One region of the Desulfovibrio sp. 6_1_46AFAA genome, then DNA from elsewhere that is predicted to be linked to it. Evidence: predicted binding sites of a transcription regulator. Region 1 holds the regulator's gene; each other region holds the start of a gene.
The links. The regulator sigma-54, encoded in region 1, starts transcription at its own class of promoters, with help from an activator protein. The targets are predictions, from matches to a motif close to CTGGCACGGNNNNTGCTT.
Positions count from the first base shown of each region.

Region 1 (7,550 bases):
GCCCGCCGGACCGTCGGCGTTGACGTCCAGCGAGGTGTGGGCGGCATAGAGCGGCACATCCGCAGCGAGCAACAGGCACAGAACTTCATGGTAGGCGTCCAGACGCCGGGGCAGGGCGGGCTTGAGCGCCAGGGGGTGGTGGCTCAAAATGCACTGCGCCCCCCGTTCCAGCGCCTGACGCACCGAGGCGGGCGTGGGGTCCAGGCAGACGGCCAGCATGTCGGCTTCACTTCTGTGCGCTGCTACCTGCAGGCCCGAGATATCCCAGGGGGCGGCGGCGTCGAGAGGCGCGATTTTTTCAATGGCGCTAAATATTTCAATGAGTTGCATTGATATTGCCCTCAATAAAAAAGGCACTTTCTTGCACTTGAACAGAGAAAGCGCCTTAAAAAATCATCCGGCGTAAAAAAAGAAAGCGGGAATGTGCGGCAAACGTGTACACACCTTGTCTGACGCGCGCGGCTCTGAGCGAACCACACGGCTGTTGCACGATGTTGTGGTTAATCTTGATATTCTGTCCGTATAAGTCGGCTTTGTCAAGGCCGGGCCAGCTACTGGCCGCGCAGATAGCGCACGGCATTGACGAACAGCAGGGTGCCCGGCGGGTCCAGTTCGCCCCTGGTCCAGGCGGGATGATTGGTCACATGGTGAAAGGCTTCGGGATGCGGCATGAGGCCCAGCACGCGTCCTGTGGGGTCGGTGAGTCCGGCAATGGCCAGCGGCGAGCCGTTGGGGTTATAAGGATACTCCTGCGTGGGCTTGCCGCTTTCCGGGTCGGCATATTGGAGAGCGATGAGCTGTTCGGCCGCAATACGACGCAGACATTCCTCGTCACGGGGAATGAGCTTGCCCTCGCCATGGCGCACGGGCATGGCCAGCAGGGGCAGGCCTTTGGTGAACACGCAGGGGCTGTCGGAATTGGGCAGCAGATGCACCCAGCGGTCCTCGAAGCGGGCGGAATCATTGTGACCCAAGGATGCCTGGCGCTCGAAGCGGACGCCGCCCAGCGCGGGCAGCACGCCCAGCTTGACCAGCAGCTGGAAGCCGTTACAGATGCCGAGGATCAGCTTGCCCTGGTCCAGAAATTCCCGCAGGCTTTGCAGCAACGGCGTGCCTTGGGCGTCTTTCAAATAGCGCCAGCGCATGGCTGCGGTCTGGGCCGCGCCCAGGTCGTCGCCGTCCAGAAAGCCGCCGGGGAAAATCAGAAAATGGTAGTCCGCAAGGCATACGTTGCCCGCCACCAGATCGGAGAAATGCACCACGTCGGCCCTGTCGGAACCGGCCAAGCGGGCCGTATGCGCGGTTTCCAGATGGGAATTAGTACCGTAGCCGGTGATGACCAGAGTATTGACTGTAGCCATGCGGGAGGAGCCTCCTTAGGAGCAGCCTGAAATACGCCCGGCCCGGAGCGGGGTAGGGCCGCGCGTCCAACCACACGGCGGGACGCATGCTGAAAAAGGGAAAATTACACTACTTACCTTATCAGACTTAGTCAATGCTAGCCAAAAAAATCAATTGGGTGTATCAGCATGCGGTTACGCGGAACCGTGCATTCAAGCAAAACAGGTGGGAGGCCATGAAAACCAAATTTATTTTTGTAACGGGCGGGGTTTTGTCTTCACTGGGCAAAGGCTTGGCGGCCGCTTCGCTGGGCGCGCTTTTACAGACGCGCGGCCTGTCGGTGACCATTCAGAAGCTGGATCCTTATATTAATGTGGATCCGGGCACCATGAACCCCTTCCAGCACGGCGAAGTTTTCGTGACCGACGACGGGGCCGAGACCGACCTTGATCTGGGCCACTACGAGCGCTACCTCAACGTGCCCATGTCGCGCAAAAACAACACCACCTCGGGCTCCATCTACAATCACGTCATTGCCAAAGAGCGGCGCGGCGACTATCTGGGCGCCACCGTGCAGGTGATCCCGCACATCACCGACGAGATCAAGCATACTGTGCTTTCCCTGGCCGAGGGCGAGGGCGCGCCGGACGTGGCTATCATAGAAATCGGCGGCACGGTGGGCGACATTGAGGGTCTTCCTTTCCTGGAGGCGATCCGCCAGTTGCGTTCGGAACTGGGGCGCGACAACTGCCTGAACATTCACCTGACCCTGGTGCCCTATCTGCGTTGCGCCGGTGAACACAAAACCAAGCCTACCCAGCACAGCGTCAAGGAGCTGCTTTCCATCGGCATCCAGCCGGACATCATCCTCTGCCGCTGCGAACAGAGCATCCCCCAGGAAATGCGCAAAAAGATCGCCCTGTTCTGCAATGTGGACCAGGACGCGGTCTTTTCCTCCGTGGACGTGGACAACATTTATGAAGTGCCCCTCAAGTTCTATGAGGAAGGTTTTGACCAGAAAGTCGCCATCATGCTGCGCCTGCCCGCGCGCAATGCCCACCTGGAATCCTGGGAAAAGCTGGTTCACGACAGCGCCAATCCCCAGGGCAAGGTGACCATTGCCATTGTGGGCAAGTATGTTGACCTGAAAGAAGCCTACAAGAGCCTGCACGAAGCCCTGATCCACGGCGGCGTGGCCAACCGGGTGGCTGTGGAGTTGCGCTACGTCAACTCCGAAAATGTGACCGAACACAACGCGGCTTCAGTGTTCAAGGGCTGTGACGGCATTCTGGTGCCCGGCGGCTTCGGTTACCGCGGCGTGGAGGGCAAGATCGCGGCTATCCGCTACGCCCGCGAAAAACACGTGCCCTTCTTCGGTATCTGTCTGGGCATGCAATGCGCGGTCATTGAATTTGCCCGCCATGTGGCCGGTCTGGACGACGCCAATTCCGAGGAGTTCAATCCTCTGTCCGACCACAAGGTTATTTACCTGATGACCGAATGGTTCGACTTCCGCACCAAAAATGTGGAAAAACGCGACGCCAGCAGCGATAAGGGCGGCACCATGCGCCTGGGTTCCTATCCCTGCAAGGTATTGCCCGGCACCAAGGCCCACGAAGCCTACAAAAAGGATATGGTGGACGAACGGCATCGCCATCGCTATGAGTTCAACAATGCCTTTAAGGAAATTCTGGGCCAGAAGGGCATGGCCTTCAGCGGCACGGCGCCGGACGACTCTCTGGTGGAAATCATGGAGCTGCCCGACCATCCTTGGTTCCTGGGCTGTCAGTTCCATCCCGAGTTCAAATCCCGCCCCATGGAAGCCCATCCTTTGTTCCGCGAATTCATCAAGGCGGCCAAAAAGCAATCCAAAGCCTGAGCGCCGTTTTGTCGCTTGGCTTGTGATGTATGAAAGGGGAGGCCTGAGGCCTCCCCTTTGCCGTAACTGAGACTTGGTTCCCTGCGGTTTCCGTAGGGGCCGCCACCCGGCGCAAGCCTTGCGGCCTTTCCCTTTTTGTTCGCAGCTTCCGTCTATTGCATAATTTTTCAGCATATGGCACAATTTTTGTAAATGAGAACTCCGTTCAGACATTGTAGCTTATCAGCCTAAAAGAGCAGACATGGCACTGGAACTTCGTCAGCAATTGAAATTGGCTCAGCAACTGGTCATGACGCCGCAGTTACAGCAGGCCATCAAGCTGCTTCAGCTCTCGCGCGTGGAACTACTGGAAACCGTGCAGCAGGAGATGCTGGACAATCCTTTTCTTGAGGAGCTCTCGGGTGATGAGTCTTCTTCGGATCAGGCCTCCCAGACAGAGCGCCGGGAGGCCGTTGAAGAAGAGGTCTACGACAAGGAACTCGCCAAGGATGCCTCGTGGGAGGACTATCTCGGCGAGTTCGCCAGCACTCCGCGCCAAGTACAGCCGCGTGACTTTGAAGCGGCTGAAGAAATTTCTCCTCTGGAAGCCCGTTATGCCGCCAAGCCCACATTGGAAGGGCATCTGCTCTGGCAGCTGCGCCTTTCCATGCTGACCGAGGCGCAAAAGGAAATCGGCGAGGTCATCATCGGCAATCTGTCTTCCTCCGGCTATTTGCAGGCCACCTTGGAAGAAATCGCGGAGATGACCACATCCACGCCCGACGAGGTGCGGGCGGTGCTGGAAAGAGTGCAGCTTTTTGATCCCATAGGGGTGGCCGCGCGCGACGCGCGCGAGTGTCTGCTGATCCAGCTGAAAAGTCTGAACTATGACCGGGATCCCATTCTTCTCGATCTGGTCCAGTCCCATCTGGAAGATCTGGAGGCCAAGCGCTACAAGCCTCTGCTGCGCAAGTTCAAGCTGGATATGGAGGAACTCAAGGAATATCTGAACATCATCCAGAGCCTTGATCCACTGCCCGGCGCCAGTTTCGGCGGCGGCGAACCCACCTATGTGAGCCCGGATGTCTTTGTGTACAAGATGGGCGATGAATTCGTCATTCTGCTCAATGAAGACGGTTTGCCGCAGTTGCAGCTTTCCTCGCTCTGCCAGATGAATATGGGATCTTCCTCGGATAAGGAAAAAGAATACTGTACGGAAAAAATGCGCTCGGCCTCCTGGCTGATCAAGAGCCTGTATCAACGCCAGCGTACGCTGTACAAGGTGGTGGAGAGCATTGTGCGCCACCAGCAGCCGTTTTTTGAAAACGGCGTCACCAAACTGGCTCCGCTGATTCTGAAAGACATTGCCGATGATATCAGCATGCACGAATCAACCGTAAGCCGGATCACTACCAACAAATACGTGGCGACGCCCCACGGGATTTTTGAGCTGAAGTTCTTCTTTAACAGCGGCCTTGAGCTGGACGACGGCAGTCAGGTCGGCTCGGAAAGCGTTAAGGCGCTGATCAAGAAGTTCATAGCCGATGAAGACTCCAAGGCCCCCTTGAGTGACGAACGCATCGGAGAAATGCTCAAGGAGCGCCTGAAAGTGAATATTGCCCGGCGTACGGTGGCCAAGTACCGCACGGCGCTGGACATTCCCTCGTCGTCACGGCGTAAGGAGCACTTCTGATCTCACAGCGGTGCTTTGCAATCCCAAGGAGGAACGCATGAATATCTCTTTCGCCTTCAAGAATTTTGAGGCCTCCGATCATTTGAAGAAGTATGCCCGCCGCCGCATGGAAAAGTTGGGGCGGTTTTATGGCAAGTCCGCGGGTCTGGAAGTAAGCGTCGTGCTGACGGTGGATAAATTCCGCCATCGTTGCGAAGTGACCGTTTCCGGCGAGGGCCTGCATATCAACGCCACCGAGCAGACCTCCGATATGTACGCGGCTATCGACCTTGTGACCGACAAGGTGGAAGCCCAGATCAAGCGTCAGGTGTCCCGCGTCAAGGAACAACGCCGTAAGGCCCGCAATGCCGATGTGGACGTCTTTACCTACAATCTGGAAGCCCAGCCCGAGGAAAGTCAGACCGTGGTGGGCACGGACCGCTTCGCGCCAAAGCCGCTGCACCTGGATGAGGCGCTGATGCAACTGGATTCCATCGGCAGCGAATTTCTGGTCTTTCTCAATGCCGAAAGCAATCGCGTCAATGTGGTTTACCGTCGGCGCACTACAGGCTACGCCCTGATTGATCCCGTGTTGTAGCCGTTCCGCCATACTTTTTCCGCCGGGCCTGTCTTCGCACGAAGATCGGCCCGGTGGCTCCCAGTGAAGTATACGTATGAGCACGTCACAGCAGCCCCCCTGCCGCAGCCCGTCCGATCCGGATTCATCTGCTGACACGCCCAAAGTCGCCCATGACCGCCCTGTGCAGGTCTGTATTGTCACCGGTCTTTCCGGCGCGGGCAAAAGTACGGCCGTGCAGGTTTTTGAAGATCTGCGCTATTTCGCCGTGGACGGTCTGCCCGCAAGTCTGGCCCCGGAAATGGCCGCTATGATGGAACGCCCTTCCATGAGTCATTTCATGGGCATTGCCTTGGGCATGGACATGCGTCAGAGCAATTTCCCGGATGAAATCAACGACGCCCTGAGCGTTATGGCCGCCAAGGGTATCCGTCCGCTTCTGCTGTTTCTGGAGGCTGACGCGCAGGAGCTCATGCGCCGCTACGCCACCACCCGCCGCCCGCATCCGCTGGAGCGGGAGGGCATGGGCCTTGAAGCCGCCCTGGCCGCCGAACGCAACCGCCTGCGCCCTTTGCGGGAAATGGCCGACTTGGTTATCGACACTTCGCGTTTTTCCATCCATGACCTGCGGCGTTCCATTCAAAAGCGTTGGAGCGGCAACAAGGACAAATTGCGCGCTATCCGCGTCAATGTGATTTCCTTTGGCTTCAAGTACGGCGTGCCCCGAGAAGCCGACACGGTTTTTGATCTGCGCTTTCTGCCCAACCCGTATTTTGTGGAAGAGCTGCGCCCCCTTTGCGGCAAGGACAAGGCCGTGGCCGATTATGTTTTCGCCTCGTCCAGCGCGGTGGAATTCCGCAAGAAACTGCTGGACCTGCTTTTTTTCATGTTGCCCCTGATGGAGGCCGAAGGCCGCTACCGGATTACCATCGCCGTGGGCTGCACCGGCGGGCGGCACCGCTCGGTGGCTATGGCCGAAGAATTGTCACAGGCGCTTCGCCAGGCGGACTACCCGACCTCTCTGGAGCACCGGCACCTTGAACTTGGCTGAAAAAGCTGGCAGGTTGTGAACCGTGAGGAATGCCATGACGGATGAAAGCAAGACGACACAAGTCGGGATCATTGTGGTCTCCCATGCGGACTACGGTTCTGCCATGCTGCGTACGGCCGAATTTATTTTGGGACCGCTGAGCGATTGCAGTTCCATCAGCGTTGACGTGGCGCATGAAGTTTCTGAAACAGTGCGCCGTTTGGACGACGCGGCCCAACGCCTGGATAAGGGCGCGGGCGTTATTATTCTTACGGATATGTTCGGCGGCACCCCCACCAACCTGGCCCTTTCCCTGTTGGGCAGCCATAAGGTGGAAGTGGTGACCGGCGTCAATCTGCCCATGCTTCTGAAGGTGTTCACGTCCCGCGACAAAGAGCTGAACGAACTGGCCCGCATCGCCGGTGAAGCCGGGGCCAAAGGTATTGTGGTGGCCGGCAGCATGTTGCGGAACAAGGCCCGTGACAAAACGGGCGACTGAGCAATGTGGTTTCGCGTGGACAATCGCCTGGTACACGGGCAGGTGATCGAGGCATGGCTGCCGTATACCGGCGCCAAACATCTGGTAGTGGCCAATGACGAACTGGCTACGGATCTATTACGCCGGCAGATTGTGGAGCTGGCCATACCCCAGCGCGTAATCACTCATTTTATCCCGGTGCGCGAACTTGCTGCCACACTGGATGCCTGCGGAGACGACAGCTTCGTGCTTTTTGCCAACTGCCAGGATGCCCGCCGGGCCTGTGATGAGGGCATTGAAATGCCGGTGCTCAATATGGGCAATCTGCACTACGGGCCGGACAAATTGCAATTACTGCCCCATGTGGCGCTTTCAGCACAGGACAGGGAAGATTTACGCATTATTCAGCAGCACCTTGTGCAGCTGGACTTCCGCTGCGTTCCCACTGAAAACGTACGAGGCTCTTATGATCAACTTTTCTGAGCTGATATACACGGGGCTTCCGTACGCTTTTTTTTTGTCCTGGCTGGGGCGGCTCGTTCCTCATGCATCATCGGCCTGCTGGACAGGCCCATATGCCTCGCGCTGATCACG
Region 1 covers NZ_JH114300.1:474,805-482,354, reverse strand. The annotation lists gene HMPREF1022_RS01945 (Nif3-like dinuclear metal center hexameric protein) at 1-330, opposite strand, end outside; gene HMPREF1022_RS01940 (phosphoribosylformylglycinamidine synthase subunit PurQ) at 552-1,361, opposite strand; gene HMPREF1022_RS01935 (CTP synthase) at 1,577-3,220, shown strand; gene rpoN (RNA polymerase factor sigma-54) at 3,462-4,892, shown strand; gene hpf (ribosome hibernation-promoting factor, HPF/YfiA family) at 4,930-5,469, shown strand; gene rapZ (RNase adapter RapZ) at 5,546-6,499, shown strand; gene HMPREF1022_RS01915 (PTS sugar transporter subunit IIA) at 6,534-6,977, shown strand; gene HMPREF1022_RS01910 (PTS sugar transporter subunit IIB) at 6,981-7,439, shown strand.

Region 2 (7,550 bases), on a different contig from region 1:
CTGGCCGGGTCGTCAGGGTCCACGGCGCGGAGCGTGAGATGAATGTTTTTGAACAGCCCGCTGCTTTGCAGCAGCAGCAAAATGCCCGCCTGGATGGTGATGGCGAAGCCGCGCGGCACGGGCATGTCCAGCATGTTGCGCAATTCGCCCAGGTTGGCGTTTTTGCCGCCCACGCTGTAGGCCATGCTGGCGTCCACCTCGCTGAGCGGCAGGGTCAGGGAGGTCACGTCGCCGCGCGTATGCTGTTCCAGCTCGTGCTCAATGCGGGCGCCCAGGGCCTCCACGGCCGTATTGAGATCCTGGTGGCGCTGATTGGAAATGTCGTTGAGGCAGGTCGCCATGCGCTCGCTCTGAACTATGGCCCGCCGGGCCTCCTTGCGCACCTGGCTGGTTTCCAGGCTGCGCTCGCCGCGCTGGGCCGCGTTCAGGGAGGCCATGATGCCCGCCAGATCGGCATTGGCCTGCAGCAATTCCTTGAAGGAGGCGTAACGGCGGGTAAAGGCGGCCATGGCCTGCTCGCGGCTGATGCGCGGCTTGAGGCCCAGGAGTTTTTTCAGGCTCTGTACGGCGTTCATCAGGAGCGTCCTTTGTCAGCCGGAACGTATCCGCCGGGCTGCACGATCACATAACGCTGGGCCGGGCCGCGCCCTTCCTTGCGCATCAGGCCGAGCCGCACCATCTGTTGCAAATCATACTGCGCCGTGCGCATGGAAATGCCTTCCCCGGCCAGGTTCTGGTATTCCTGGCGGCTCACGCTGCCCAGAGCCGCCAGGCGCGGCAGCAGTTCCCGCTGGCGGTGGTTGAGCTGTTCCGGGTCCGGCGCGACAGGCGGCCCGGCCGTGACCTTGTCCTGATTCGGAGCGGGGCGGGCTGTCGCGTCCCGGGTTTTGTCCCGTTCTCCGTCCCGTGTTCTCTCCGGCGCGGTGTCGCCGGGCTGTTCCCCGGCGGAGGCGGCCGGATCGGCTCCATGCCGGGCCTCGTACTGGACGCCGGGATCAAGCTGGATGTTTTCCGCCAGAATCAGGTCCTCGTCGCAAAAGGTCAAGGCCCGGGTCAGGGTGTTTTTCAGTTCGCGCACATTGCCGGGCCAGTGATGGCGCATGATCTTTTCCAGCGCGCCCCGGCTGATTTTGGGAATGGTCCGGGGCATGCCCTGTTCGCGGGTGGCGACGGCTTCAGCCATGAAGTGGACCATCAGGGCCGGGATGTCCTCCTTGCGCCGGCGCAGAGGCGGGGTCTGGATGGTGATGACGGCCAGGCGGTAGTAAAGGTCGTCGCGGAAGGAGCCGTCCTGCCCGTCCCCGCGCAGTTCGGCGTTGGTGGCGGCGATGATCCGGGTGTCGAAGGGCACGTCGTGGTCCGCACCCAGGGGGCGGATGCGCCGGGTGGAGAGGGCGCGGAGCAGGGCCTGCTGCACTTTGGGCGCGGCGTTGCCCACCTCGTCCAGCATCAGGGTGCCGCCCTCGGCGGCCAGAAAAGCCCCCTTGCGCGCCTGCTTGGCTTCGGTAAACGCGCCCTTGACGTGCCCGAACAGGGTGTCCATGAGCAGGGCCTCGTCCAGCGCGCCGCAGTTGATGGTGATGAAAGGCCCGTCGGCGCGGTCGCTCAAGCGGTGAATGGATTCGGAAACCAGTTCCTTGCCGGTGCCCGTCTCGCCCACGATCAGCACGTCGGCCAGAACTTGGGAGGCCTTCTGGATCTGGCCGTAGAGGGTCTGCATGGGCAGGGAGGTGCCCACCAGGCCGCGGACCGGCAAATCCGCCGGATCGGGTAGGTCCTCCACCGGTTCCCGCTGCTGTTGGGCGTTCTGTTCCGCCGCCTGGGAGATCTGGTCGGCCTTGGCCCGGCGCAGCCTGGCGAGCAGAATGTTCACATTCCGTTTGATTCTTTCCAGTTCCAGCGGCATGGGGGGAAGATTGAGCGCGTCGGCGCTGTCGTGCTCGTTGCGGCTGCGCAGTTCGCCGGAAAGCCTGTTCAGGCTCTTGCCGGTGCTGTGGGCCAGCCACCAGAGGCTCAGGCCCAACAGCAGCGTGCCGCCCAGAAAACACAGGGAATAAATGCTCAACAACTGCATGCCCGTGCGCGTGGAGGTAAAGCTGCTGTCCAGCATGCCGAGGCCGCCGACCACCACACGCGGCCCTTCCGGTCCGGACATGAAGGTCACCGGCGCGTAGCTTACGCCCTCCACTCGATTCTGGCCGGTATTCCAGACCGGTCCGGTGCCCGAGAGGGAAAGCTGGCCGGACCGGCCGGCCTGCACCTCGGCTACCATGGTCCAGTAGTTGATATGCTCGGGGCCGGGCCGGAAGGCCGGGCTGAAGCCGGGGCGGCCGAAATCTCCGCGAAAACCGGCCCGTACCGCGTCGGAGCTCAAGAGGCTTTCGCCGGAATCCGCGTCCAGGCTTTCGGACTGGAAGAGCATCCAGCCGTCCCGGTCGAAAAAGAGGCTGCGCACGCGGGTTTCCTCGCCGCCGTTGATGGGTGCGTCGGGCGAGGAAAACAGCGACATGGTGTCGCGCAGGGCCTTGAGATCCAGCGAAAGAATCAGAATGCCCTGAAAATTGCCCGCCGCGTCGTAAATGGGCGTGGAAAAACGCAGCACATAAAACGCCAGGCTTTGCAGCGACTTGTCGATGGGCACCATGGAATAGGTTACTTCCAGCGGCTGGCCCACGTTGACGTTGCCGGGTTTCTGGCCGGGACTGATGTTGTGGAAGGGGCCCGCCGGGGCGTCCAGAGCCACGTGAGGGGGCACGGCAATGATTTCGCCGCCGTAATTGAGGAGAAGATAGCGGTTTTCCGGCGTCAGGCCCATGAAGGCCACTTCGCGATAGCGCAGGCCGTCGGCCCGGGAGCGGAATTTGAGGCGGCGCACCATCTCCTGCCGGTCCATGGAGCCGGCGGCCAGGATCAGCAACTGGTTGCGCGTTTCCACCAGGGTCTGCTCCAGCGCAAGGCTCATTGCCTGGGCCTGAAGTCGCGCGTTGCGCGTTATTGCACGATTGACGATGTTTTCGATGCTGCGCCCGGTGGCGAAAAAGATAAGCGCCAGGACCAGGGCCAGCAAGGGCAGCCCCAGCATCAGCATGCGGCCGGCGAGGCTGCGATTCGCAAAAAAAAGGGCGGTTTCCACGGAGCTTCCACCGGTGACGGAGCCAAAAACGCGCATACTCCTCCCTATTTGCGCAAAAATAGCGCAATCCCTGGACGGAGCATAGAAAAAAACAGCTCTTTTGACAAGGGCCTCAATGGATTTTGCCCGTATAGCGCGAAAAAAACACCATAAATCACGCAATGGCACGGGCATTGCTAATATTTTCACAATTGCGCTGACAGGTAGTTTGATGCGGCGGCCGTGCCGCCTGATGGGAACCAAACAATGTGGAGGATGTCATGAAGAAAATGCGCAGGCTTTGGACCTGGATTATGGGCTGCGCGCTGATGCTGCCCGTACTTATGCCATCATTGGCTCTGGCGGCCAAGAAAAAGGCCGACGTGGTCATCGTGGCCGACACCCGCAAACTGGACGGCCTTCTGTACTGGTGGGCGGAGATGTATAATGAAAGCCACTTCTTCTTCGCTATTCTGACCATGATCATCATTCCGATTCTCGGTTGTATCCTCGGCCTTCTCGCCGACGTCGTCATGTCGCGCATCGGCATCGACCTCAAACACCGCGAACTGGCTGAAAAGTAGCCCGGAAAGGAGGCAGATATGGATTGGCTGTATATTTTGATGCCCATTTCCGGCGTGAGTATTTTCTGGCCCGGTCTGGTCATTCTTGGTTTGGGCGTCGGCGTCATCGGCGGCTTCTTCGGTCTGGGCGGCGCCTGGATGGTGACCCCCGGTCTGAATATTCTCGGCTTCCCCATGGCCTTCGCCATCGGCACCGACGTGGCGCAGATGGCCGGTAAATCTCTGATTTCCACCATGCGGCACGGCAAGTTCGGCAACGTGGACTACGCGCTGGGCCTGACCATGCTGGTCGGTACCGTCGTGGGCGTTGAAATCGGTGCCCAGATGGTCATGTGGCTTGAACGTATCGGCTCGGTGGACAAGGTCGTCCGCTGGCTGTACGTGGTGCTGCTTGTTCTGCTGGCCTGGCTGGTCTTCCATGACGTGGCCCTGCGCCGCAGGAAGGAGCGCGAAGCCAAGGCTCACAAGCAGGAACTGGACAAGACCGCCGTGGGTCTGGACTGGGCCACCAAGCTCCAGGCCTTCAAGGTTCCTCCTGTCGTGCACTTCAAGCATGCCAACATCACCTGCTCGGCGTGGCTGCCTATCATCGTCAGCCTGTTCACCGGCTGGCTGGCCGGTATCCTGGGCATCGGCGGCGGTCTGATCCGCATGCCCGCTCTGGTGTATCTGATCGGCTGCCCGACCCATCTGGCCGTGGGCACGGACCTTTTCGAAGTGGCCATCTCCGGCCTGTACGGCACGGCGTCCTATGCGTATAAGGGCCGCGTCGAACTGCTGGCCGCCATCATCATGCTCTGCGGCGCGGCCATCGGCGCCCAGATCGGCACTGTCGCCACCAAGTACGTCAAGGGCTACGGCATCCGCATCGTGTTCGGTCTGGCCGTGCTCGGCTGCCTGATGTCCGTCGTGCTCAAGCTGCTCCAGGCTCAGTTCCCCGTGTACGGCTGGATCCTCGGACCCTTGGCTACTGTGGAAGTACTGGGCTTCGTGAGCGCCATCTCCATTTACATCACCATCCGGATGGTCCAGGGCGCCAAGGCGGAACTGGCGGCCAAGAAGCAACAAGCCGCCGGCAACTAGAAGGAGACAAGCCATGAAAATACGTAGTTTGCTGCTTACGCTGGTCCTGGCCCTCTCCTTTGCTCTCGCGGCCTGCGACTTTGACGGCGGCGTGGAACAGGGCCGTTGTGTGGCCTTCGACCCGGCCGCGAAAACCCTGACCATCGTGGTGGACGTGACTCACGATCAGTCCGCGCCCCATTACAGCGGCGATGTGCATACCTTCAAGCTGCCCGCCGAAGCCCGCGACATGGGCCCGGCCCCCACTGTGGGCGGCCGCCTGATGATCGAACTGGAGAAGTCCGCTCTGCTGCTGTATGACCCGGATTCCAAGAGCATCAAGGAACTGCCCGTGCAATTCACGGACGTGGAGAAGAACATCAGCGCCAAGCATCCCAAGGTGGCGGGCAAGACCTTCCCCGTCGTGGACAAGGAAAAGCAGACCGTCACCGTGTACTCCAAGCGCCTGCAGGCTCTGATCACCTTCAAGGTGCCCGCGCCCGCGCTGGATCTGCCCCCCTATGTCTGGACGGCAGGCGACGAAATGCGCATTGCCTACCGCAATGCCGACAAGGGCCAGGCCATCCGCATCATGAACGTGAGCAAGACCAACATCTTCAAGAAGTAAATCCGCCGTAGAACCGGGAGCGGGGCGCAAGCCCCGCTCCACGGGGCGGCGCAGGCCGGAGAAATGCCATGAACAGCTACAAACAATCCCTGTATGTCGGGCTGATTCGCGTTATGGCCAACCTGCTCATGCTGGGAGCGGTGTTCCTGTCCATGTACCGGGCCTCCCAGTGGTCGTCATGGCCGTCGGAAGCGGTGTTCTGCTGCTGGTTTTTCGGCATCACCGTGCCGGTCTGGACCGGGGCCTTTTATCTGACGCGCCTGATCCGGCGGCGTTTTCCGGCGGAGCATGAGAGCCTGATCGAGCTGCCCCGCAAGGGCCGCCAACTGGTGCGCTGGCATGTGCTGGAGGAGGCTGGGGGCACATGCCTGCTGGCCCGCTGAACGACACGGCAGTCCGGGATGGATTGAAAGCGCGCGGCTTCCACGCGCGTTGAGGCTGCCGACAAAGTCGGCAGCCCCGAAAATCAGGAGCAGGTCGCGGCTTTGCCGCGCCGTTAAGCGACTGATTTTCGTGTCTTTCCACCCGGCGGCGAAGCCGCCGTTGGTGGCGCAAACCACGCGAAGCGGAGTTTGCCATCAGTCTGAAAGCGCGCGGCTTCCGCGCGCTTTTTGCTTGTCCCCGCCGCCGCTTGCCCTTATAAGGAGAGATATGCTTTCACAGCTCAACACACCTCTCTGGCAGGCTTGCCGCCAGGCCCGCCGCCGCCAGCGTCTTGTGGGCAAGATCAGCGCCTTTCTGCTGGCCGTGGCCCTGCTGGGGCTTATGGACGGCCTGCTGGCGGAAATGCGCACCGGTTCCAATCAGGTGGACCTCCTGCCCGGCGAGGCCATCTCGCTTTCCGGTCCGTCAGCGCTCAAAAATCCGCTCGACAGTGATGTGCTGATACGTTTCAAGCCCGAAAACGCCCCCCTGCATTTCAATCTGGAAGGCTTTTTCACCGGTTACTGGTTCGGCAACGGCATGTGGCGCGGCGGGGTACAGGCCGAACCCCAGGCCGAGCCGGGCAGTTATGAGCTGCGCGTGTCCTTCAAAGGGGCCGCGGGCCAGGCCGAGCAACCTTTTGTTCTGGTGGTCTGGGCCGACGAAGCTGCCCGGCGGGCGGGTTCGCCTTCCTACATCCGCCGGATCGCCGATTGGAATCCCTTTATTCTGGCTGCCTGGTCCGGCGCCCTCGGGATTGTCTGCGGCGTGGGCACCTATCTGCTGGGCCGCCGCTATCTGCGCCTTTTGACGGAACTGGGCTGCAGCGAGATTTTTCGCGTCAGCCGGAACAGCCCCCCCTGCCGTATCTGGTGCCTGGCCTCAGGGCCAAAAGCGCCCCGCCCAGGCGACCTGCGTATGGTTCTGGACGCTGACGGGCGGCCCCTGGGCGAAGCCCGTGCGGAAAAACTGCACAAGGGCGTTCTGGAACTGATCCTGCTGGAGGAGGCACCCGTGCTCCTCGGTGGCCTGGTCTGCCTGCGGCCCGCCGCTGATCCCGTTCCTCCCGCCGCCCCGGTGCCTGAAAAGGACGCGCGCGCCTGAGGCCATCCCCCCGGCCCGCTCTTGCCGCCCGTCAGGCCATAGGCTATGCTGTAAGAGATCGGTGCGGCCCATTCCGGGCTGTGGATAAAGAAAGGCGGCTTTTTTCATGTCCCAACTCTGTCCCTGCGGCAGCGGACTGTCTCTCGCGGAATGCTGCGGCCCCTGTCTTGACGGCGCGGCCTGGCCGTCCAGCGCCGAAGCCCTGATGCGTTCCCGCTATTCGGCCTATGCCCTGGGGCGTTATGACTGGCTGGTGGAGAGCACGCATCCTGATTTCCGGGAAGGACTCTCCGCGGAAAAACTGGCGGAGCAGGGCAAGGACGTGCGCTGGCTGCGTCTGGAAATGGGCCGGTGCGAGGATGACGCGCCTGTGGGCGAAAACGGCGAGCTTTACGATATCGTGGAGTTCCGCGCCTTTTATGAGCTGGACGGCATTCCCCGGCAATTGGGCGAGAAAAGTTTTTTCCGGCGCAAGGACGATAAAATTTATTATGTGGACGGCGTGGCCCTGCGTCCCACAGCCTACCGGCGGCCCGATCCAAAGGTGGGCCGTAATGACCCCTGTCCCTGCGGCAGCGGCAAAAAGTACAAGAAATGCTGCGGGGCGGCGGCTGAGTAAGCATGGCCAGAAGCGGCG
Region 2 covers NZ_JH114305.1:173,003-180,552, reverse strand. The annotation lists gene HMPREF1022_RS15640 (PEP/pyruvate-binding domain-containing protein) at 1-575, opposite strand, end outside; gene HMPREF1022_RS15635 (sigma 54-interacting transcriptional regulator) at 575-3,169, opposite strand; gene HMPREF1022_RS15630 (DVU0150 family protein) at 3,394-3,696, shown strand; gene HMPREF1022_RS15625 (sulfite exporter TauE/SafE family protein) at 3,715-4,779, shown strand; gene HMPREF1022_RS15620 (DUF4881 domain-containing protein) at 4,793-5,386, shown strand; gene HMPREF1022_RS15615 (hypothetical protein) at 5,455-5,769, shown strand; gene HMPREF1022_RS15610 (hypothetical protein) at 6,038-6,913, shown strand; gene HMPREF1022_RS15605 (YchJ family protein) at 7,020-7,532, shown strand; gene HMPREF1022_RS15600 (hypothetical protein) at 7,535-7,550, shown strand, end outside.
Region 2: the regulator sigma-54 is predicted to act here: its motif matches at 3,295-3,312, upstream of HMPREF1022_RS15630 (DVU0150 family protein).

Region 3 (7,550 bases), on a different contig from region 1:
GTTTCCAGAGCCTGCCGGGATTATCCGGGGTAAACGGCTCTTCACGCGCTGGCGGTGTCATCCGGCATTTTTTGCTGCTCACCTACTTGAGTACAGCTCTGCTCTCGATGCCCGTAAGGCTCGCCCGGCTCGCCAACGGGCACGGCCCTTTGGGCCGCCTTCCGGTCGGTTTCCGCGCAAAAAATGTCGTTTTCCTTGCCAGCCCGCAACTATCTTATTTCCCGCCGGATTCTCCCCGGCACCAGCATCCGCCGCCGCTGCGCTCCGGCGGAGCAACGGTGGCTTTGCCCAATACTGCCGGTAGGTGCTGTTAATTGCCTGGATGAATTTGATAACAGCAATTGACCATGGTAGGTATTTGATACGTGTACCTTGGCTATATACCGTACAGGGCGGCTTCCAGAGCCTGCCGGGAGGCGGCGGGCAGGGGCCTGCCGGTCCAGAGCCGGAACTGGGCGTCGCCCTGGCCGAAGAACATTTCCAGGCCCGTGACGCAACGCCGCCCGGCCTGCCGCGCTTCGCGCAGAAAGCGGGTTTCCAGCGGGTTGTAGACGATGTCGTAGGCCAGGCCCGCGCCGCCGTCCCCACCGTAGGGGCTTCCGGTCGCCGTGTCTGTCGCGGATGCGACATGGCCGGGCGCGGCCAGGCTGAAATCGTAGGGACTTTCTTTCTCATATTTGCCGCGCATGCCCAGGGGCGTGGTGTTGATGATCAGATCGGCGGGCACATCGTGGCGCTGCTCCCAGAGCACGGGCGTAAAGCCGAAGCGCTCGGCCAGGGACAGGTGGCTGCGGTTGGAGGGCGTTGCCACAAAGGCCTTGCGGCAACGGCGCAGACGCAGCCCGGCGGCCACGGCGTGGGCCGCGCCGCCCGCGCCCAGCAGGAGCGCGTCCATGTTTTCCAGGGGCACGGCCGCCAGCGGGGCCAGAAAGCCGCTCACGTCGGTATTTTCACCGCAGAGGTCTTCGCCGTCCCAATAAACGGTGTTGGCCGCCCCGGCCAGCTCCGCCTGTTCGCTGACCCGGTCCAGCAGGGGCAGCAGGGCCATTTTGTGCGGAATGGTCACCGAACAGCCCCGGATGCCCAGCAGGCGCACGCTGTCCACAAAAGCGGCCAGGCGTTCCGGCGGCACTTCCCAGCGCAGATAAACGGCCGGAATGCCCAGCGCCTGAAAACCACTGTTGTGCAGCAGCGGGGAAAGGCTCTGGGCCAGGGGCCAGCCGATCACGCCGTAGAGTTGCGAGGGAAGAAAGGGGGTTATGTCGGACATGGGAGGCTCGGGGATGACGGTGACGGACAAGAGGGCCGCGTAAACGCACGCCGCCGCCACGTCAGAATAGCCTATCCCGGTCCGCCGGGCAAGAATGCGGTCCCCGTGGGCAGGACATACCGAGCGGCAGAATCTGCCGCTCGGAGGGTTCAGGTGCGGGCCAGAGCAGGTAACCTTTGAAACACTGCTCGTTTCGCGGCGCGCCTCACCGTGTTCGGCCGTTAAAGCATTTCAATGCTGAAATGCTCTAACGCTTCAGTTCCATGGCCTTCTGGAGCATCTGGTCCGCCGTGGTCACCACCTTGCTGTTGGACTGGAAGCCGCGCTGGGTGATGATCATGTTGACCATTTCCGTAGCCATGTCCACATTGGAGTTTTCGACGTTATAGGCGTTCACGGTGCCGTAGTTTTCCGTTCCGGCCACGCCCATTTCCATCTGCCCGGCTTCCTCAGTGGCCGAGAAAAGATTGCTGCCCTCGCGGCGCAGGCCGTCCTCGCTGGTGAAGCGGCAGACCGGGATCTGCCAGAGGTTCTGGCCCTGGCCGTTGGAATACCGGCCTACCACCGTGCCGTCGGGATTGATGCCGATGGTGCTCAGCGTGCCCTCGGCATAGCCGTCCTGCTTGTAGGCGCCCGTGGGCGAGGAACTGTTGTAGGCCGTGGTGGCACCCTCGGCGCGCACGGCGTCCGCGCCCATGGAGGGCAGTTTGCTCTGGTCCGTGCCCACCTCCGCCGCCGAGGCGGGGGCGTTCTGCCAGCCTCCGGCGGCGCTGATGCCGAAATTCACGGTCATGGCCGCGCCGTCCAGATTGAGCTGGGGCAGACCGCCTTCCAACTGGGCGGGCTGCCAGTCCGCAAGATTTTTGCTGCCTTCCACCGAGGGCGTGAAGGCGGACATGCCGGTCAACCGGCCCGAGGCGTCGAATTGCAGAACGCCGCTCATCAGCAGGCCGTCGCCCTCCGAGGGCTGAACGGGGTTGCCGTCCGCATCGGTCTTGCCCGCGGCCGCTCCGGCGGCAATGACGAATTCAATCATGGAACCCGCCGTGCTGTCGGGCGTGCCGTCGAAATAGGCCGTGACCGTGCGCGCCTTGCCGTCGGCGTCGTAGAGCGTCATGGCCTGGGAATAGGCGTAGGAGTCGGAGGAAAGGGGGGGCTTGCCCGCGGCGTTGTAAAGCCCCAGCAGCCCGAAATAGGGATTGTCGGCATCCTCGGTCTTGTTCTGGTTCGAATTCAGATTGAGGGTCAGATCCACCCGTGCCGTGCTCTTGGCGGGCATGGTGCCGAATCTGTCTATCTTGACTTCCTGCAGGCCGCCCAGGCTGCCGTCCGTGTTATACTGGTAGCCGTTGAGGGCCAGGCCCGTGGGGGTGCGCCACACGCCCTCGTTGTCCGGGCGGAAGTCGCCCGCGCGGGTGTAGTAGAGATTCGCGCCGTCGCTGACCTGGAAGAACCCCTTGCCGTTGATGGCCATGTCCGTGACCGTATTGGTGGCTTCCAGAGCGCCCTGCTGAAAAATGGTGCGCACCGCGTCCACCTGCACGCCCTTGCCGGTCTGGCCCAGGGCCACGCGCGAATTCTCCTGGGCGTTCCACCAGTCGCCCGTACCGCCCTGGCTCGTGGAGAGCATATCGGAAAAAAGGGTATTCTGCTGCTTGTAGCCGATGGTGCTGACATTGGCCAGATTGTTGGTGGTCACCTGCATGCCCTGGCTCAGGCCCTTCATGCCGGTGGCTCCGATGTACAGTGCCGAGTTCACGTGCTGCCTCCTGGAGCAGATTACCTTTAAAAAGGTATCTTGCTCTAAAAAAAGCGGGCGAAGAGGAAAAATCTTCCTCTCCGCCCCCAAGGGAAGCAGTATTCATGCCAACGGCAAATCAGAGCATTTCAGTGTTACATCCTCATGAACTGTCGCTTATTTTTCCAGGGGCAGCCCGGCCTTCTCCCAGGCTTCAATGCCCTGGTTCATATGCAGGATGTTCCTGATCCCCGCCTGCTCCAGCGCTTCCAAGGCTCCGGCGGAACGTTGGCCCGTGCGGCAGTAGAGCAGCACGGGCCTGTCCTTGGGCAGGGCCGCCACGTCCAGATCGAAGCGGCCGCCGAAGAAGTCCAGGTTGCGCGCGCCGGTCAGATGTCCCTGCCGGAATTCGCCGGGCGTGCGTACGTCCAGAATCAGCAGCCCCCCGGGCGGGGACTGCAGCAGAGCCGCCGCCTCCTGCACGCTGACGTCCTTGGCCTGGGCGGAGACGGGCGCGGTCCAGAGCAGAGCGCAGAACAGGATGCAGGCCAGCACGCCCGGCAAGAGTCCGAGAACCGCCGGAATGCGGTTCTCGGTATGATCGGCGAGGGCGGGAAGTGAAAACGGATGCCGGGTCATAATGCCGTGTCTCCTTTTACTGGATGGCCGCGCGGGCTTTGGCGAAGCCGTCGGCGGCCTTGCGGATCACGCTTTCGTCCACGCAGAAGGCCAGGCGGAAGTGGCCGGGGCAGCCGAAGCCCGAGCCGGGCACGGCCAGCACGCGCTCTTCCAGCAGCCTGTTCACAAAAGCCACGTCGTCGCCGCCCGGCGCTTTGGGGAAGAAATAGAACGCGCCAGCGGGCATCTGGAATTCATAGCCCGCGTCGCGCAGCACTTCGGCCATGGCTTTGCGCCGGGCCGCGTAGACGGAAAGATCCACCTGGCTGCCCAGGGCCTTGGCCATGATGTGCTGGCCGATGACCGGTGGATTGACAAAGCCCAGAATGCGGTTGGTCAGGGTCAGGCCGGCCATGAGCTCGGCTTTTTCCCGCAACCGGGGCGAAAGGGCCACATAGCCCACGCGCTCGCCGGGCAGGGAGAGGTTTTTGGAAAAAGAGCTGATGCACACGGCATAGGGGTAGAGGGGCAGCACCGAAGGCACTTCCGCGCCGTCATAGGCCAGGAAGCGGTAGGGCTCGTCGGCCACCAGCCAGATGGGCCGCCCGTATTCCTGGCTCTTGTTTTCCAGCAGGCTTGCCAGGGCCGTGAGGGCCTTGCGGCTGTAGATCACGCCTGTGGGATTGTGCGGGGAATTGATCAGCACCACCCGCGTCTTTTCGCTGATGGCCGCCTCCAGGGCCTTGAGGTCCGGGGCGAAGGTGTCCTTCTGGCTCATGACGGCCTTGAACGTGCCGCCGTGGTTGGCGACGTAGAAGCCGTATTCCACAAAGTAGGGGGCAAAGCTGATCATTTCCTCGCCGGGATTGATCACGGCGCGCAGAAAGGCGTTCAACCCGCCCGCCGCGCCGCAGCTCAGCAACACGTCGTCGGCCGCGAGCTTGACGCCCTGCTCGGCGCTGAGGTGGGCGGCCAGCTTTTCGCGCAGCCAGGGAAAGCCGCCGTTGGGCATATAGCCGAAGGCAAAGGGTTCGCCCGCGTGTTCGGCGAAATCGCGCAGCCCTTCAGCCACGGCGGAAGGGGCGGGCAGGTCGGGATTGCCCAGGCTGAAATCATAGACATTTTCCGCGCCGAAGCGCGCCTTGAGCTGGCCGCCGGCTTCGAACATGCGGCGGATCCATGAAGCGTTGCCCAGGTATCCGGTCACGCTGTCGGCAAGAACTGACATAAACGACTCCTGATGGTTGTTGTCTTCGCCATGACTATTGGTTATACCTTTGCTGAGCTGGAGAAAGCAATCTCTATTGGAGGCTCTGAATGCGTCTGACTGTATTTGCTAAAACGGCGCGGCTCATTGTGCCCGCGCTTTTCGCCGCCCTGCTTCTATCCGCCTGCGCCGCCAAGAATGCGGAGGACGAACAGGTCGATATGACCATTACCGTCACTCTGCGCGATCTGCACCGTTGCTCGCGCATCTCCCCGGAAATTCTCGTCGCCAACGCGCCGGACGGCACGCGGACCTTTGACGTGCGTCTGGTGGAGTACGGCGATGAAGAACGCTTCTTCGGCGGCGGCTCCTGGGATAATGACGGCTCGGGCGTCATTCCCGAGGGCGGCCTGACCCGTCATTATCGCGGCCCCTGCCCTCCGGCGGGCCAGAGCAGAGACTATGCCTTTGTGGTTTCGGCCATGGGCCAGGACAACCTTCAACCCCTGGCCGTGCGGCTTTACCGTTTTACTCAGGAATAAACGCCGCGTCCATGCCTTTATGCACAGAGCCCCGCCTGCATACGCTGGCGGGGCTCTGTGTTTGGTGTTCGTCTCCGCGGCTCCGGCGCAACCGCCGAGGCGGGCCTCCTGAACTCAAAGTTGATCTGCTCCGGGGCCGTTGAAAAATCGCGCTTCTATTCCTCGGGCAGCTCCGGCGGCACGGCCACGACTGAAGTGATGATCCGCCGCCGGGTGGGAGCCGCCGGTGTTTCACCGCTGACAGGCCGTTTGGCCGCCGGTTCGGGCAGGGCGTTGTACAGAGCCCAGAAGGCCGGGTACAGGCCGGTCATGACGCCGGGATTGCCCAGGCGGAAGCCCTGGCCGCGCGCATCGCGCGCGCAGGCGGTGAGGGCCAGGGCCAAGGCCCAGACCGGCGAAGGGGCGTTCCAGGCAGAGGCGGCGTTCAGTTGGGAGGCTGCTTGTTCTGTTTTGCACAAACGTCCTTCGACACTCCGCTCCAGACCCACGGCGTGAAGGAAACTGGTTACTTCGCTCATGTCCGCGCCGGGCAGCTCGGGCAGGCTCGCCTCGCCGCCGCGCAGGGCCGCGCAGGCGGCCAGGGCCACGGGCAGGGGGGCCCAGTCCGGCGGCAGCTCGGCCAGAAGTTCGGCGGGCAGATCCGCGAGACAGGCGCGTTTCAGCGTTGCGTCGGCTTTGGCACGCACCGCGCTGTCCGACCTGTTTTCGTCGGGTTGGCCGGGGCGCGAATCAAGGCGCAGATCCAGGCCCAGCGCCCGGAGAAGCTCCCAGGCGGCCTGCGCGCCCGGCCATTGCGGCCAGTCGCCGTCCAGGCGGGTTTCGCCGGAAAGCACCAGGGGCAGGCCCAGCAGAAAGACGGCCAGTTCAGGCTCCAGCGGCAACCGGGGCCGCGCGGGCAGGCGCAGCGGGCCGGGCGCCACGCGCACGCGGCTTTCCGTCAGGCTGAAATCCGCTCCGGCGGCGCGCAAAATGGGCAGCACGCGGGCCAGAATCAGCTTCCGCTGCGGATGGGCGGCCAGATCCAAGGTCAGGGCGCGTTCATAAAAGGGCACGGCCAGCAGGATGCCTTCAACCAGCTCCGCCGGAACGTCGGCGGGCGGGCTCACGGCGTCCGGCAGAATGCCCGAGCACTCCAGGCGTGCGGGCAGGCCGTCGCTCTTGGGCACCACATGCACGAGGCGCGCGCCCATCTGCGGCAGAAAATGCCGCACGGCGGAAAAATCCGCCAGTTTGAGGCTCGTTTCGCCGGTGAACTTGGCCCGCGAGGGGCGGCCCAGATAATGGCCCAGCAGCAGGAAGAAATTCCAGGCGCTGTCGCCCACGTGCAGCACCTTGTCCGGCGCGCCCAGGGGCGCGGCCTCGCGGGCGGTCACGCCGTCCTCTTCGCGGGTCAGGGCGGCGCCGAGCTGATTGAGCGCCTTCACGCAGTCCACGATGGGGTCGTTCATCAGGCCGGGTTCAATGCGCAGGGGCCGGCCCGAAGCCGCGGCCAACATGAGCCAGGCGCGCGTGGCCCGGCAGGCCAGGGGCGCGGGCATGCTCAAACGCACGGGTCTGAGGGGCGGAGCCAGGTTGAAGGCCGGGCGGCGTTCCGCCCCGGCGTCCTGGCCGGCGTCGCCCGCCTCACGGTCCTGGCTGATGTTGGGCCGGGGCAGAAATTCCACTTCCTGCATCAATGAAAAGAAACGGCCGGAAAGGCGGGCGTCGCGGCTCACTCGGGAGACGGCGGCCTCCCAGGATTCGCGCAGGGCCTTTTCCTCGGCTGGGTCCAGAAAACCCTTGCTTTTGTGCATGCGCGCCAGCAGGTTGTGGCGGCGCAGCAGCAGGCGCAGGATGTCGCGGTCAATGTCGCCGACCACCTCGCGCAACGGGCGGCGGGGGCGGGTGTCGTGGGCTTGCTCGGTCATGCTCGGTCCTCTGCGGGAAATGCGTGCGGCGGGGGTTGATTTTTGTCTGCGCAAGCCTGTTAGCCCGAAACGCGTCCGCTGGCAAGGGCACGCGGCGGCCGCCGGGGGCGTTTTCGAGCCTGTCCCGGGCGCCCGGCCGGGAAAAAACGGCAAGGGGGCTTTACGCGGCCTCTTTTTCCGAATATGCTCTAGGCATTGGTTTTACTGGCTTTACGGGGGAGGGCATTGTGAAGATCCCGCGAAATTTTGCAAAAGGGGCTTGACGCGA
Region 3 covers NZ_JH114302.1:133,636-141,185, forward strand. The annotation lists gene HMPREF1022_RS07300 (shikimate dehydrogenase family protein) at 377-1,270, opposite strand; gene HMPREF1022_RS07305 (flagellar hook protein FlgE) at 1,518-3,029, opposite strand; gene HMPREF1022_RS07310 (rhodanese-like domain-containing protein) at 3,186-3,647, opposite strand; gene HMPREF1022_RS07315 (pyridoxal phosphate-dependent aminotransferase) at 3,664-4,854, opposite strand; gene HMPREF1022_RS07320 (hypothetical protein) at 4,944-5,375, shown strand; gene HMPREF1022_RS07325 (hypothetical protein) at 5,531-7,282, opposite strand.
Region 3: the regulator sigma-54 is predicted to act here: its motif matches at 3,123-3,140, upstream of HMPREF1022_RS07305 (flagellar hook protein FlgE).